DNA from 3 places in the Isoptericola sp. GX10416 genome. Region 2 is predicted to be linked to each of the others. Evidence: riboswitches for the same ligand, from Rfam matches in the RefSeq annotation. Region 2 holds a riboswitch; each other region holds the start of a gene.
The links. Region 2 has a riboswitch for thiamine pyrophosphate ahead of thiO (glycine oxidase ThiO). Riboswitches for the same ligand answer to the same signal wherever they lie in the genome.
Positions count from the first base shown of each region.

Region 1: it holds a riboswitch for thiamine pyrophosphate, as region 2 does, so the genes downstream of both, ACWAT2_RS16120 (thiamine ABC transporter substrate-binding protein) here and thiO (glycine oxidase ThiO) in region 2, are expected to answer to the same signal.
Region 3: it holds a riboswitch for thiamine pyrophosphate, as region 2 does, so the genes downstream of both, thiD (bifunctional hydroxymethylpyrimidine kinase/phosphomethylpyrimidine kinase) here and thiO (glycine oxidase ThiO) in region 2, are expected to answer to the same signal.

Region 1 covers NZ_JBWPVO010000012.1:100,956-106,168, forward strand. The annotation lists gene ACWAT2_RS16110 (ABC transporter ATP-binding protein) at 1-738, opposite strand, end outside; gene ACWAT2_RS16115 (ABC transporter permease) at 738-2,441, opposite strand; gene ACWAT2_RS16120 (thiamine ABC transporter substrate-binding protein) at 2,618-3,700, opposite strand; TPP riboswitch at 3,756-3,860, opposite strand; gene ACWAT2_RS16125 (DUF4235 domain-containing protein) at 3,959-4,252, shown strand; gene ACWAT2_RS16130 (PAS domain-containing protein) at 4,276-5,004, opposite strand; gene ACWAT2_RS16135 (sulfite exporter TauE/SafE family protein) at 5,103-5,213, opposite strand, start outside.
Region 2 covers NZ_JBWPVO010000003.1:148,533-153,745, reverse strand. The annotation lists gene ACWAT2_RS06455 (phosphoketolase family protein) at 1-691, opposite strand, end outside; gene ACWAT2_RS06450 (SURF1 family protein) at 849-1,757, shown strand; gene thiE (thiamine phosphate synthase) at 1,818-2,504, opposite strand; TPP riboswitch at 2,535-2,638, shown strand; gene thiO (glycine oxidase ThiO) at 2,627-3,802, shown strand; gene thiS (sulfur carrier protein ThiS) at 3,804-4,043, shown strand; gene ACWAT2_RS06430 (thiazole synthase) at 4,040-4,834, shown strand; gene ACWAT2_RS06425 (ThiF family adenylyltransferase) at 4,914-5,213, opposite strand, start outside.
Region 3 covers NZ_JBWPVO010000001.1:139,170-144,382, reverse strand. The annotation lists gene ACWAT2_RS00660 (hypothetical protein) at 1-1,331, shown strand, start outside; gene thiD (bifunctional hydroxymethylpyrimidine kinase/phosphomethylpyrimidine kinase) at 1,407-2,282, opposite strand; TPP riboswitch at 2,274-2,368, opposite strand; gene ACWAT2_RS00650 (alpha/beta hydrolase family protein) at 2,528-3,424, shown strand; gene ACWAT2_RS00645 (LuxR C-terminal-related transcriptional regulator) at 3,592-5,034, shown strand; gene ACWAT2_RS00640 (PucR family transcriptional regulator) at 5,105-5,213, shown strand, end outside.

The DNA.
Region 1 (5,213 bases), on a different contig from region 2:
CCCGAGGAACTCCGCGACCTCGCGCGTGGCGGGTGCCCGCCACAATGCCTCCGGCGCCGCGACCTGAGCGAGCCGGCCCGCCGACATCACCGCCACCCGGTCCGCCACCGTGAACGCCTCGTCGTGGTCGTGGGTGACGAACACCGCTGTCGTGCCCGTCGCGTGCAGGACAGCCCGGATCTCGACGGCCAGCCGCTCGCGCAGGCCCCGGTCGAGGGCCGAGAGCGGCTCGTCGAGGAGCAGCAGCCGCGGCCGGGGGGCCAGGGCGCGCGCCAGCGCCACCCGCTGCTTCTCCCCGCCCGACAGCTCGGCCACCGGTCGCCCGCCGAACCCCGTGAGCCCCACCAGGGCCAGGAGCTCGGACACCCGCTCGGCCCGCTCCGCCCGCGGCCGGTCGGCCAGCCCGTAGGCCACGTTCCCCGCGACGTCGCGGTGCGGGAACAGCTGGCCCTCCTGGAACAGCAGCCCGAACCCCCGACGGTGCACGGGCACGCCCGCCAGGTCGGCACCGTCGAACGCCACGGAACCCGCCGCCACCGGCTCGAGGCCGGCCACCGCCCGCAGGAGCGAGGACTTGCCGCAGCCGCTGGGCCCCAGCAGCGCCAGCACCTCGCCGGCCGCGACGTCGAGCGAGACGCCGTCGACCGCCGTCGTGCCCGCGTGCCCGCGCCGCTGCCCGTAGCGGACGACGACGTCGCGCACGGCCAGGCCGACACCACGCTCCTGCGAGACCGCCATCAGAACTCCCCTCCGCCGCCGTCGGCACGCATCCGTTCCGCCACCATCATGACCGTCGCGGTAAGCAGCGCCAGCACCACCGACGCCGCGAGCGCCATCCCGTAGTTCTCCGCGCCGGGCTGCCCGACGAGCCGGTAGATCACCACCGGCAGCGTCGCGGCGTCCGGCCGGGCCAGGAACGACGTCGCGCCGAACTCCCCGAGCGACACCGCGAAGGCGAACCCCACGGCGAGCCCCAGCGACCGCGCCGCCAGGGCGAGGTCCACGCTGGCCAGCACCCGGCCCGGCGGCGCGCCGAGCACCGCCGCCGTCTCCCGCAACCGCGGGTCGATCGCCCGCAGCACCGGCAGCATCGTGCGGACCACGAGCGGGATGGCGACGACCGCCTGCGCGATCGGCACCAGCAGCCCCGACGTGCGCAGGTCGACGTCCAGACCCAGCGGCCGGTCGAGCGTCAGGAGGAACCCGAACCCGACCGTCACCGCCGACACCCCCAGCGGGAGCATGAACACCGCGTCGAGCCCCCCGACGGCGCGCCGCAGGCCGTGCGAACGCGGCCGGCGCGAGACGACCAGCACCACCAGCCCGCCGACCACCACGGCGATCAGCGTGGCGAGGGCCGCGATCCGCAACGAGTTCGCCGTCGCCTCCCACACGGTCACGGTCAGCGCGTTGCGCCCGCCCGTCGTCCCCAGCGCGACATAGTTCGCGAGCGACCAGGCGCCGTCGGGCCCCCGGAACGACCGCAGGACGAGACCCGCGAGCGGGAACGCGACCAGCCCGCAGACGACGACGGCGGTCGCCACCGCGGGCAGCACGTCCCGGACGGAGCGCAGGTCCAGCGGATGGGCGCCCGACCGCTCGCCCGTGAGCTGCAAGGCCCGCTCGCGCCGGGCACGCAGGCGGCCGCTGACCAGCAGCGCGGCCACGACCACCACGAGCTGCAGCACGCTGAGCACGGCCGCGGCACGCAGGTCCAGGAACTGCGTGGTGCGGATCCAGATCTCCGTCTCGATCGTGCCGTACCGCATGCCGCCGAGCACGAGGACGACGCCGAACGCCGTCGAGCAGAACAGGAAGACGACCGACGCCGCCGAGGCGATCGCCGGACCCAGCGCCGGCAGCGTCACCGTGCGGAAGGCGCGCCACGGCGTCGCACCGAGAGCCCGCGCAGCCTGCTCGGCACGGGGATCCAGCCGTTCCCACAGCCCGCCCACCGTGCGGACCACCACCGAGTAGTTGAAGAACACGAGCGCGACCACCACGCCCGCGAAGCTCTCCTCCCACCCGAGCCACCCCAGCGGCCCCGACGGCGTGAACAGATGCCGGAACGCGACACCGACGACGACGGTCGGCAGCACGAACGGGACCGTCACCAGCCCACGCAGCAACGTCCGCCCGGGGAACCGGCACCGGTACAGCAGGTAGGCGCCCGGGATGCCGAGCAGCACGCTCAGCACCGTCCCCACGGACGCCTGCGCGAGCGTCTGCCCCACCACCCGCCACGTGCGCGGCTGACCCAGGACCTCCGCGAAGCCGGAGAGGTCGAGCGTGCGCCCGCCCGCGCCGTCGTCCGCGAAGAAGCCCTGGACGACCAGCGCGACCACCGGCCAGGCGAAGAAGACGGCGAGGAACACCAGAGGGACACCGACCGCGGCCCCCCAGCCCAGCCACGCCTGCCGGGGCCGGCGCCGCAGGCTCACCCGGAGTTGCGTCGGGTGACCCTGCGGCTCCGCTCCGGGCGAGTGGCTTGCTCCGCTGCGCCCCTCACCCTCGCGTCGCCTCCGGCTCACCCGGGTTTGCGTCGGGTGACCCTGCGGCTCCGCTCCGGGCGAGTGGCTTGCTCCGCTGCGCCCCTCACCCTCGCGTCGCCTCCGGCTCACCCGATGACCGTGGCCGTCCACTGCTCGATCCACTCGTCACGGTGCGCCGCGATCTCCTCCGCGGCGACCTCGTGCGGCTCCTCGGCGAGCGGCGCGAACTGCTCCCACTCGGTGGGCAGCTCCACGGACTCGTCCGCGGGATACATGTACATGCTGCCCGGGACGTCCGCCTGCACCGGCTCCGACGTCAGGAAGTCGACCAGCGCCCGGGCGCCGTCCGGGTTGTCGGACCCCGCGAGGACGCCCGCATACTCGACCTGGCGGAAGCAGGTGTCCAGCAACGCCGCGGTGGTCGAGGCGCTGCCGTCCTCGGTGACCGTGGCCGCCGGCGACGTCGCGTACGACAGCACGATCGGTCGCTCGCCGCCCTCGCCCCCGCCCGAGAAGTCGACGTAGTACGCGTCCGACCAGCCGTCCGTGACGCGCAGACCGTTGTCCGCGAGCTCGGCCCAGTAGTCCTGCCATCCGTCCTCGCCGAACGCGCTGACGGTGGCCAGCAGGAACGCGAAGCCGGGCGACGACGTCGCCGGGTTGGTGACGACGGTCAGGTCGGCGTACTCCTCCTCGGTGAGGTCCTCGAAGGTGGCCGGCGGCTGGATGCCCGCGTCCTCGAACCAGGCCGTGTCGACGTTGAGGCAGACGTCGCCACGGTCGATCGGGGTCAGGGCCTCCAGGCCCGGCTCCGCCTGCGCGGTCACCGACGGGTCGAGGTCCGTCGGCGTGTAGGGCTCGAACACCCCCGCCTCCACGGCGCGTGACGCGAACGTGTTGTCCACGCCGTACACCACGTCCCCGAGCGGGCTGTCCTGCGTCAGGACGAGCTGGTTGACCAGCGTGCCCGCGTCGCCGGCGGCCACGTGCTCGACCTGCAGCCCCGTCTTCGACTCGAAGGACTCCAGCAGCCCGTCGCTCAGGGCGAAGGAGTCGTGGGTGACCAGCGTGACGGTGCCCGAGAGCTCGCCGTCGGTCGACGACCCACCGGACTCCCCCGGGGCCTCGCTGCCCGAGCAGGCGGCCAGTGCGGGCAGCAGGCCGACAGCGGCGACCGTCGCCAGGGTGCGGCGGGTACGGATGATCATTCGTCCTCCTCAGACGGATCTGAAGGGGGGCCGTCGTCCATGTCCACGGACGACGGGATCGAGAAGCCCGACTTCCTCCACCGGTGCTAACCGGGTCAGGTTCGAGGGTCTGCGGAGATCCGCACTCTCAGCGCTCGGTGGCGCTCCCCTGTCGTTCCCTCCGAGCCTACACACCGTGCGCACGCTACGGTGGTGACGTCCGTCGGGCGGACCCCTCGCGAGCCTCGCCCGATGCCGCCGTCTGGTACTGGAGGATCCGTGGATCACCTTGAGCTCTCCCCGCAGTCCGAGCCGTCGCTGGGCCTCAAGATCGGGACGGTCGCGGCGACGTTCGCGGCCGGGTGGGTCGCGCAGAAGCTCATCAAGGTGATCTGGGAGAAGGCCACGGGGAACGACGCCCCGATCGACCTGGACGCAGACGACATCCCGATCGTGCAGGCGATCACGTTCGCGGCCGTCACCGGCGGCGTCGCCGTCCTCGCCCGGCGGCTCGCCCGGCAGGGTGTCACCAAGGCCGTGGACCGGCGGGCCAAGCAGGTCTCCGTGGTCTGAGGCCCGGACCGGCGCAGGCGCGCTCAGCCGCGGGTGCGCTGCCGCCGTCGGGCCAGCTGCGCCTCGTGCCCACGAGGCCGCTCCACGGTGTGGACGGCGGCCAGGGCCGCCTCGAGCCGCACCGCCGGGTCGCCGTCGGCGCCGGCCATCGCCTCGACGATCTGAGCGGCCGCAGCCTGCAGCGGTATCTGGGCCCGTGCGGCCGCCTCGCCGAGCTTGTCGCCGGCCTCGGCCTCCGCGATGCCGTGCACCACCATGAACGCACCCTTGGCCTGCTCGACAGCAGAGGCCGACACCATGGCCCGTCCCACGGCGCGCTGGGACTCGCGGTCCAGCGCCTCACGGGTCACCGGGCTGACGTCCAGCACATAGCCTGCGACGTGCGTGATCTCGCCGTCGTCGGTGAGGTGCGCCTGCCCCGTCACCACGACCGTCCGCGCCTTCCCGTGCGGGTCGACGATCCGGTGGGCGCTGCTGAACGGCCTTCCCGACCGCATCGCCACCACGGCGGTCCGCGAGACCCGGCTGCGATCGTCGGGGTGCGTGCGAGACCTCAGCGCGTCCATGCTCGGCTCGATCTCGCCGGGCTCACGCCCGTGCATCCGGTACACCTCGTCGGACCACCAGGTGCGGCCCGAGTCGAGCTCGACCCGGTACCGGCCCACGACGAGCTGTACACCGGCTGCGAGAACTTCGGCCGCGCCGGCCAGGCCGGCACCCCCGACGGTGCGGTGCGACGACGAACCGCTCATGACATCTCCCCGGGTTCCGGGCTCAGCACCCGGTCAGGACTCGTGTGCCGCCCACCGTACTCCCGAGGCCCAGAACTGCCACCGGAGGAGGCGTTCCGTCATCCGACGGGGGTCGGGTCGGACACTTCCTCCTCCCCTGCCCCGGACGACTCGGCGGCTGCGGCAGCACGCTCGCTGCGGTGCGCGCGGACCGAGTAGACGACCGCACC
Region 2 (5,213 bases):
TGATGCGGTCCAGCACCGTCGGGTTGGCGATCTTGTAGCCGTTGAGGTGCAGGATCGGCAGCACGACGCCGTCCTGCGCCGGGTTGACGAACTTGTTGGAGTGCCAGCTGGTGGCCAGCGGGCCGGTCTCCGCCTCGCCGTCGCCCACGACCGCCGCCACCAGCAGGTCCGGGTTGTCGAACGCGGCGCCGTAGGCGTGCGACAGCGCGTACCCGAGCTCGCCGCCCTCGTGGATCGAGCCGGGCGTCTCGGGCGCCACGTGCGAGGGGATCCCCCCGGGGAACGAGAACTGCTTGAACAGCCGGCGCATCCCCTCGTCGTCCTGGGTCACGTCGGTGTAGATCTCCGAGTAGGTGCCCTCGAGGTAGGTGTTCGCGACGAGCCCGGGACCGCCGTGACCGGGGCCGGCGACGTAGACCGTGGACTGCTGACGCTCGCGGATGACGCGGTTGAGGTGGGCGTAGAGGAAGTTGAGGCCCGGAGTCGTGCCCCAGTGCCCGAGGAGCCGCGGCTTGACGTGGTCGCGGTCCAGGGGCCGGCGCATCAGGGGGTTGTCGAGCAGGTAGATCTGGCCGATCGACAGGTAGTTGGCGGCACGCCACCACTGGTCGAGACGTTCGACGTCCGTGTCCGAGAGCTCCGCGACTCCGGTGGCGGGCCAGGTGGTGGGATCGGCGGTCGAGGTGCTCATCTGACGCTCCTACGGGCAGAGGGACGATCATGTTCGTGCTCATTCCATCGCACGGCGGTCCCCGGCGCAGCGTGAGACACGAGCGGCCCGCCGCGCGGCACGGTGACCTTCGCCACGCGATTCCAGGAGAGGCCGCGGGCACCGATACCGTGGCCCCGTGCCGAACCCGCCTGTGCGCCGATCCTTCTGGGCGGTCGCCCGCCAGCCGCGGATGATCGTGATCCTGCTGATCTTCCTCGCCGCTGCGGCCGTGTGCGGCCGGCTGGGCGTCTGGCAGATCGACCGCGCGTACGAGCGGGCCAACCTCGCCGCCGCGCAGGAGGCGGCAGAGGCGGCCGCGGCGGCACCCGTCGACCTCGGCGAGGTGCTCGTACCGCAGTCCTCGTTCCCCGGCGAGCTGGTCGGGCGCGAGGTCGAGGTCACCGGGACGTACGAGCCGGCGGGCCAGATGCTCGTCACCGGGCGGTCCCTGGACGGCGTCGACGGCTATCTGGTCCTCACCCCGCTGCGCGTGTCGGACGACGGCACGGGCGGCGCGTCGTGGGCGGCCCTGTCCGGGGAGCCCGTGCTCCCCGTGGTGCGCGGCTGGGTCGACTCCCCGACGCCCGGGGACGCGGCCCTCGAGGTCCCGGCGGGGGAGGTGTCGCTGCACGGCTGGCTGCAGGCCTCCGAGTCGACGGTGCGTACCGGCACCGTCCCCGAGAACCCCGGTGGCCCGCCGCTGACCCAGGACATCGCCTCCAGCGCGCTGGCGAACACGTGGGACGGACCGATCTACACCGCCTACGTGGTGCACACCGGCTCGTCCCCGGAGCAGGTGCCCGCCGACGCCGGGGGTCCCGCGCCGCTGCCGCGCCCCGTGCTCGAGGGTGGCACCGACGTGAACCTGCAGAACTTCTTCTACGCCCTGCAGTGGTGGGTGTTCGGGCTGTTCGCGGTCGCGCTGTGGGTGCGGTTGGTGCGCGACGAGATGGCGGGCGGCACGCGTGGCTCGCGACGTCGGCCGCGTGGTGACGGCGAGGACGACCCCGTGGGTACCGGGATCGCGGGCCTGCCGGCCGGGTAGCCGACGTCGGATCCGATCGGCGGACGGTGACCTGGTCGGCAGTCCGAGCTGCCGATCAGGTCACTTCGTGCCGTCTTGATCCTGCAGCCGCTCGACGAGCCGCGCACGCAGCTCCCGCGCGGCCCGTTCCGGGTCGGCCGCCGCCGTGATCGCGCGCACGACCACGACCCTCCGCGCACCGGCGTCCAGCACGGCGTCCAGCCGTTCGCGGTCGATGCCGCCGATCGCGAACCAGGGGGTGGCCGGGTCCGACGCCGCGACCTCGCGCAGCAGGTCGAGCCCGACAGCCTCCCGTCCCGGCTTGGTGGGCGTGGCCCACAGCGGCCCCACGCAGAAGTAGTCGACGCCGGGGTCCGCGTCGGCGGCCGCGGCCTGCCGCGCGGAGTGGGTGGAGCGTCCGAGCACGGGGCCGGTCCCGAGCAGGCTGCGCACCGCCGACGTCGGCAGGTCGCCCTGGCCCATGTGCACCACGGGCGCCCCGGCCAGCGAGGCGACGTCGGCCCGGTCGTTGACAGCCCACAGCGCACCGTGGGCGGTGGCGACGCCCGCCACGAGCTCCTGCAGCTCGAGCTCGCGCGCGGCGTCCAGAGACTTGTCGCGGAGCTGGACCACGTCGACACCGCCGCGCAGGGCCGCGTGCAGGAAGTCCTCCAGGTCGGCGGTCGAGGACCGGGCGTCGGTGCACAGGTACAGGCGGGCGTCGGCGAGCCGGGTGCGGGCGTCGGCGGACGGCGTGGAGGGGGACACGGCCGCCAGCGTAACCACGCGGCAGTACAGTGGCCGCAGCACGGGAGCCCCGTCGGGGCTGAGAGGGCGAGGTCCGCCGACCGTCGAACCTGATCTGGGTCATGCCAGCGAAGGGAGCACGCATGAGAACGCCTGGGACGCTGCCGGACGTCGTGGTCGTCGGCGGTGGCATCGTCGGTACGGCGGTCGCCTGGCGCGCCGTCGAGGCCGGTCTGACGGTCGTCCTGCTCGACCCGAGCCCGGGGGACGGCGCCACGCACGCCGCCGCCGGGATGCTCGCACCGGTCAGCGAGTCGTGGTTCGGCGAGTCCGCCCTCGCCCGTCTGGGCCTGGCCGGCCTCGCCGCATGGCCCCGCTTCGCGGCTGACCTCCTGCGCGCGACGGGCCTCGGCTCGGGGCTGCGCGAGACGGGCACGCTGGTGGCGGCCTACGACGCCGACGACGTCGCGCACCTGCGGCGCTGGCTCGCCCTGCACGCCGAGCTCGGCGTGCAGCCGGACGAGCTCACCGGTGCCCAGGCACGGCGCCGCGAACCGCTCCTCGGGCACCACGTCGCCGGAGCCGCCTGGGTGCCGGGCGACCACGTCGCCGACCCGCGCGCGACCAGGGCCGCGCTCGACGTCGCCCTGCACGCCCACCCCCGTGCCGCCGTCGTCCAGCGTGCCGCCGTGCGCCTCGAACGCGACCGGGGCGCCGTCGTCGGTGTCCTCGACGAGGCGGGCACGCTGCACCGGGCCGGGGCGGTGGTCCTGGCCGCCGGGTGGCGGTCCGGCGAGCTGGTCGACGTGCCCGTCCGGCCGGTGCGGGGCCAGACGCTCCGGCTCGACGCTCCGCCCGGGTCCGCTCCCGGGCACGTCGTGCGCGGCCGGGTGCAGGGCCGCCCGGTCTACGTGGTGCCGCGGGAGCCCGGGACGGGATCAGGTCCGGGGACGACGGCGGAGCACCGGGAGGTCGTCGTCGGCGCCACCAGCGAGGAGGGCCCGGACGACCACCGCCCGTCGGCCGGGGGAGTGTTCGCGCTGCTGCGGGACGCCCGGGCGCTGGTGCCGGCCCTCGACGAGGCCGCCTTCGTCGAGGCGACGCTGCGGGCGCGACCCGCCACCCCCGACAACCTGCCGCTCGTGGGGCCGACGGCCACGCCGGGCCTGCACCTGGCGACGGGCCACCATCGTGGCGGGGTGCTCCTCGCACCGCTGACGGCCGAGGCCGTCGTCGCCGGTCTGACCGGTGCCGCCCTGCCGGACGCCCTGCGCGTCGCCGACCCCGACCGTTTCGCCCCCGTCCTCGAAGGAGCCTGAGATGGCCGAGACCCTGCCAGCCCCGCACGCTGTCGTGAACGGCGAGCCCTACCCGCTGGACGCGCCGGTGCCCGTGACCGACCTCGTCGCACGCCTGGTGCCGGGCTCCGTCGTCGACGGCGTGCCGCAGGGCGTCGCCGTCGCGCTCGACGACGCCGTCGTGCCGCGTGGCGCGTGGGAGTCCACCACCGTGGGTCCCGGGGCGCGCGTCGAGGTCGTCACCGCGGTGCAGGGCGGGTGAGCGGCGTGCTGACGATCGCCGGCGTCGAGCTCGGCTCCCGCCTCGTGATGGGCACGGGCGGCGCACCGAGCCTGCTGGCGCTGGAGGACGCGCTGGTCGCGTCCGGGACCGAGCTCACCACGGTCGCGATGCGGAGGGTGGCACGGCCGACGCCGGGCGCGGCAGCCGGTGACACCTCGATGTGGGGGCTGCTGGACCGGCTGGGGATCCGCGCGCTGCCGAACACCGCCGGCTGCTTCTCGGTGCGGGAGGCCGTGCTGACCGCGCAGCTCGCCCGCGAGGCGTGCGGCACCGACTGGGTCAAGCTGGAGGTGATCGCGGACGACGTCACGCTCCTGCCCGAGCCCCTTGGTCTCGTGGAGGCCGCCGAGGAGCTGGTGCGCGACGGCTTCACCGTGCTGCCCTACTGCGGGGACGACCCGATCGTGGCGCGGCGCCTGGAGGACGTCGGGTGCGCCGCCGTCATGCCGCTGGGGGCGCCCATCGGGTCGGGTCTCGGCATCCTCAACCCGCGCAACATCGAGGCGATCGCGGCGGCCGCCTCCGTGCCGGTGATCCTCGACGCGGGGATCGGGACGGCATCGGACGCCGCGCTCGCGATGGAGCTCGGCTGCGACGGGGTGCTGCTCGCCACCGCCGTCACGCGGGCCGTGGATCCGGTGCAGATGGCCCGGGCCATGCGGCTGGCCGTCGAGGCGGGGCACCTGGCGGTCGGTGCCGGTCGGATCCCGCGGCGCGAGCGCGCGCTGGCGTCGTCGTCGCCGGAGGGGCGGCTCGACCTGGCCCTCTGACGTCGCCCTGTTCGGCAGTTCCTGCCTTGTTCGGCACCTTGAACTGCCGAACAGGGCTGGAACTGCCGAACGCGGCCGGTCAGTACACGGGGACGGACGGGTCCACGTCGCGGGACCACGCGAGGATGCCGCCGGCAATCACGCGCGCCGGCAGCCCTGCGTCGCGGAGCACCGCAGCGGCCCGCGAGGCGCGACCGCCCACCTTGCACAGCACGTGCACCGGGCGTCCCTGGGCACGGGCGGCCACGTGGACGACGGCGTCGTCCCGGGCCGGGCCGAGCAGCTCGCCCAGGTTGACGTGGTCCGCCCCGGCGACGGACGCGATCTCCACCTCCCACGGTTCACGCACGTCCACGATGTACGGATCGGCGCCGTCGCC
Region 3 (5,213 bases), on a different contig from region 2:
TCGCGCTCGTGCTCCGGGGCCGCCGACGGCGTCAGCGTCGGCGGGAGACCGCTGAGTCAGAGCTCGCCCGGCTGACGACGGCCGCCGGGTCGGCGCTGGTCCGCACCGACGAGCGCGCCCGTCTGGCCGAGGACGAGCTGTCCTTCGCCGTGGCCGAGCTCGGCGAGCCCGCCACCGCCGAGGCCCGACCTGCCCTCCAGCAGGCCAGGGAGCACCTGCGCGAGGCGTTCCACCTCAACCAGCTGCTGCACGACCACGTGCCGGACACCGACGCCGAGCGCCGCGAGTGGTCGGGCCGCATCGCCGAGCTGTGCCGCGCCGCCGGTGCGGCGCTCGACGACCTCGACGCCACGCTGGCGGCCCGGCGCAGCTCCGCCCGGGCCACCCCGCAGGCGATCGACCGCGTCGAGGAACGCATCGAGACGATACGGGGCGCGATCGGCCCGGCGCGTGAGGACGTCGAGCGGCTCCGCACCGACTACACGGAGCACGCGCTCGCACCCGTGGCCGACAACCCGGCCCAGGCCGGCCGCCTGCTCGACTTCGCCGCCCGGAGCGCGGCCGCCGCGCGGCGCAGGCTCACCTCCCAGCAGGTCGCCGAGGCGGCAGCGGGGACGCGCGCGGCCGAGGACGCCCTCCACCGCGCCGAGGGCCTGCTGTCCGCCGTCCATGACTTCGAGTCGGAGGCACTGCGTGCCGAGGCTGCCCTCGGCGCACTGGTCGCCGAGTCCCGCACCGAGCTCGCCCAGGCCCGCGCCATGCCGGCGACCCGCCGCGAGGGCGCCGTCGACCTCGCGGCGGACGCCCTGTCCGAGACGTTGCGGACCCTGCCCGCGCCCGGCGAGCCGACCGACCCGATCGCCACCCTGACCCGGCTCCGTGAGGCCAACACCGCCTTGGACGACGCCGTCCGTGACCGGATCGAGCGCGACGAACGCTCCCGGCGAGCAGCAGCGCAGCGCGGGCCCGCGCTCGACGACGCGGCGCGCCAGGTCGCGGCGGCACGCTCCGTCGTGGACGACTACCGCGCGCCGGTCGGCCCCGACGCCCGCACCCGGCTCGCCGCGGCCGAGCGCGAGCTCGCCGCGGCGCGGGACGTCACCGACGCCGAGGCAGCGGTCGACGGAGCGCGCCGCGCGTCCGCCCTGGCCACCGAGGCCGCCGACCTGGCACGCCGAGACGTCGCGCGTCCTGGCCCGCAGCCGTGGGAAGGACACCGTCGGCCCGCGTCCGGCCGCGCCGGCTCCGGAGCGTTCGGCGCCGTCCTGGGTGGCATGGTGCTCGGCGGCATCCTGGACGAGATCGGCGACCTCGGCGACCTGTTCGACTGACCCTCCCGTGCCGAACGTCATGGTCACGCCCGCTTTGGCCGGTGAGAACGGTCCGGACCACGACGTTCGGCGTTGCTAAGGACTCTCGACGAGCACCCCGCGCAGCGCCCAGAAGTGGTCGACCGGGCCGCAGCCGCTGCCGACCTCGAGCGCCGTTCCCGCGACGACGGCGTCCGTCAGCCAGGCCTTGGTCTCCCGCAGCGCTCGCTCCCACTCGCCGTGTCGGGCGTAGCGCGTGACCAGCCCGCTGGACAGCGAGCACCCGGTACCGTGCGTGCTGGTCGTGGGGACGCGCCGGCCCGGCAGCTCGGCGACGACGCCGCCCGGCCCGACGAGCGCGTCCGGCACCTCGTCGCCGGGCAGGTGACCGCCCTTGGCCACCACGAGCACGTCGTGCCGGGCGGCCAGCCGGGCAGCCTGACCGAGGACACCCGTCCAGGTCGTCGCGGCGGGCGTGCCCAGCAGGACGGCCAGCTCGGGGACGTTGGGCGTCACGACGTCCGCCCGGTCGAGCAGCCGGCGCACCGCGTCCTCGGCGGCGCGGTCCAGCAGACGGTCCCCCGAGGTCGCGACCATGACCGGGTCGACGACGACGGGGGGACCGTCGACTCCCGCGCCGTCGTCCAACCACCGGGTGACGACGTCGGCGACCGCCGACGACGCCAGCATCCCCACCTTGATCCCGTCGAGCGCGACGTCGGCACGCAGCGTGTCGAGCTGCGCGGCGAGGAACGACGGGGGCGGTACGTGCACGGCGCTCACCCCTCGGGTGCTCTGCGCCGTCAGCGCCGTCAGCGCAGCCATGCCGTAGCCACCGGCTGCCGCGATCGCCTTCAGGTCTGCCTGGATGCCGGCCCCCCCGGACGGGTCCGAGCCCGCGACGGACAGCACCCGCGGGACGGGGCGCGGGCGCCACGGCGATCCGTGGCGGGTGGGCAGGGTCGACGGCATGGGCGACATCCCTTCGTCAGTGCGGACTGCATCAGGTTCGACGGGTGTGATCTCAGCTCCCGGTGGGCGCACCCCGTGTCGTGGGACCACCGTAGCCTGCCGCCACCACGGCCTGAGACGGTGTCTCGGGGTCGCGCCGCCGGCACCGGACCGGCGATCTTGCCGATGCCACCCGGCGGGCCGGCACCACACGCTATTTGGGCAGCAACGGCTCCCGCCGGGGGCCCCGTCAGAGAGGACGTACGATGCAGCACTCACCGAGCACCTCCCGGACCCGCCAGCGGGTGACCGGCATCCTGGCCTCGCTCGCCGTCGCCGTGGGCGTCGGCATCGCCGCCGGCCCCGCCGCCCAGGGCGCGGACAACCCCCACGAGCGCGGTCCGGACCCGACCGAGTCGAGCATCGAGGCATCGCGCGGCAGCTACTCGATCTCCGAGCAGAACGTCTCCAGCCTCGTCTCGGGCTTCGGTGGCGGCACGATCTACTACCCGACCACGACGCGCGACGGCGACTTTGGCGCCGTCGTCATCTCGCCCGGCTACACCGGCACCGAGCGGACCATCTCGTGGCTGGGTCCGCGGCTCGCGTCCCAGGGCTTCGTCGTCCTGACGATGGCCACGAACTCGATCTACGACCAGCCCGACTCCCGAGCCCGCCAGCTCCAGGCGGCCCTCGACTACCTCACCGACTCGAGCCCGGTCGCCGACCGGATCGACGCCGACCGGCTCGCGCTCATGGGCCACTCGATGGGCGGCGGCGGCACGCTGCGCGCGGTGGACGACAACCCGGACATCAAGGCCGCCATCCCCATGACCCCGTGGCACGTGAAGAAGAACTGGTCGTCGGTCAGCACCCCCACGCTGATCTTCGGCGCCGAGTACGACTCCGTCGCCCGGCACGAGACGCACGCCGAGCCGTTCTACGAGTCCTTCGACCGAGACCTTCAGAAGGCCTACCTGGAGCTGGACGGGGCCAGCCACTTCGCTCCCAACAGCTCCAACACGACGATCGCGAAGTACTCGATCTCCTGGCTCAAGCGGTTCGTCGACGACGACACGCGGTACACGCAGTTCCTCTGCCCGGGACCCTCGACCGGGTGGTTCTCGGACGTGGAGAAGTACGAGAGCTCGTGCCCGTTCTGACCCGGGCCTGACCTCGTCCCGACCGGGACGGCGGACCTCGACGGCGGGCGGGCGCACCCGATGCGTCCGCCCGCCGTCGTGTGCGGTGGCACACCGCGGGGACCGGGCACCCGTGTCCCGGCACAAGGACGAGTGGCGCGACCGTGCGGTCGACCTAGCCTCTCGGCATGCAGACCACCGCGATGCGAGGGCACACCGAGCTCGCCCGCGGGCTCCGGCTCCATGCCGACGGTCCCGTGCACGACGCCTACGCCAGCCTCAGCCTCGCCCGGTCCGAGCTCGGCGAGCAGCCCGGGGCCGCGCTGACCGCCACGCTGGCCGCCGTCAACGCCGCGTGGAGCGCGGGCGACCATGTCGCGTGCGTGGAGGCGCTGACCACGGCCCTGGGTCAGGCCGCTCTCGACGGCGCTCCCCGGGACTACCTGACCGGGATGCTCGCACTGCTGCACGGCCGGACGTCGGAGGCTGCCGGACCACTGCGTCGGGTGGTGCGCGGCGCGCTCGCCGGGCACGATCCCGAGGCGCTCCTGCGTGGCGCGGCCGCCGCACTGCTCACCGGAGACGTCCAGGACGGTTGCCGCGCGGGGGCCCGTGCGCTGGCCGCCGCTCGTGCGGCCGGTGACTCCGCGCTCGTCGCCCGCGCCACCGAGTACGTGGCCTACGCCGAGCTACGCGCCGGACGCCACGCGCAGGCGCGCGAGCACGCGCTGACCGGGCTGCGCGCCGCGGAGCAGTCGCGCCGGGCCAACACGGCGGCGCACCATCACGCGGTGCTGGCCCTCACGGCGGCCGTGCAGGGCCCGCCGGGGCACGTCGTCGACCATGCCACGGCGGCCCTGGCGACCGCCCGTCGCCACGGACTCGCCCAGCCGGTCACGCTGGCCGAGTGGGCGCTCGCCCGGACCGAGCTCGTCGAGGGCCGGCCTGCCGACGCGGCAGGCCGGCTGGTCTCGCTGCTGGCGTCGGCCGAAGGCGCACACTTCGCGCTGCGCGGCCTGGTGCTGCCGACGCTCGTCGAGGCCGCTGTCAGCGCCGGCGACCACGCCACGGCTCGTGCCGCACTGTCGGAGCTCGCCGGGTGGAGCCGCACGGCGTCCGACCCGCAGGGCCCGGCCCTGCTCCTGCGCTGCCGTGCCCTGCTCTGTTCCACCGAGGCCGAGGCGGACGCCCTGTTCCGCCAGGCTCATGCCGCTCACCTCGAGGCCGGCGGCCTCTTCGAGAGCGCTGTGACCTTCCTGCTGCACGGCCGGCGGCTCGGTCGCCACGGCCGACCGAGCGACGCCCGGGAGCGTCTGCGCGACGCGCTGCTGCTCTTCGAGCGCGGCGGCGCGGACCCGTGGGCGGACCGCACCCGCACCGAGCTACGGGCTGCCGAGGCCGCCCTGGCGACGTCGGTCCCCGACGTGCTCACCGACCTCACCCCGCACCAGCTGCGGATCGCTCGTCGTGTCGCCGCCGGGGAGACCAACCGGGAGATCGCTGAACATCTCTCGGTGAGCGTGCGCACGGTGGACTGCCACCTGCGCAACATCTTCGTGCTGCTCGGCATCCGTTCGCGTGTGGAGCTCGCGCTGCAGGTGCCACCGAGCACCGGCGCGGCGGCGCACTAGAGACCGACCGGGCGGTATGTCATGCTGTGACGTGGCGGGACGACACCGGCGTCGTCCGCGAGGAGGATTCATGCCCGACGTCACGACCCTGACCGCGGCCCCTGCTCCGCGAACGGGCGCGCTCGGCGGCACCGCCTGGTCGCGGCACCGGGCCGTCGCCTCGCTGCTGGACGGTTCCT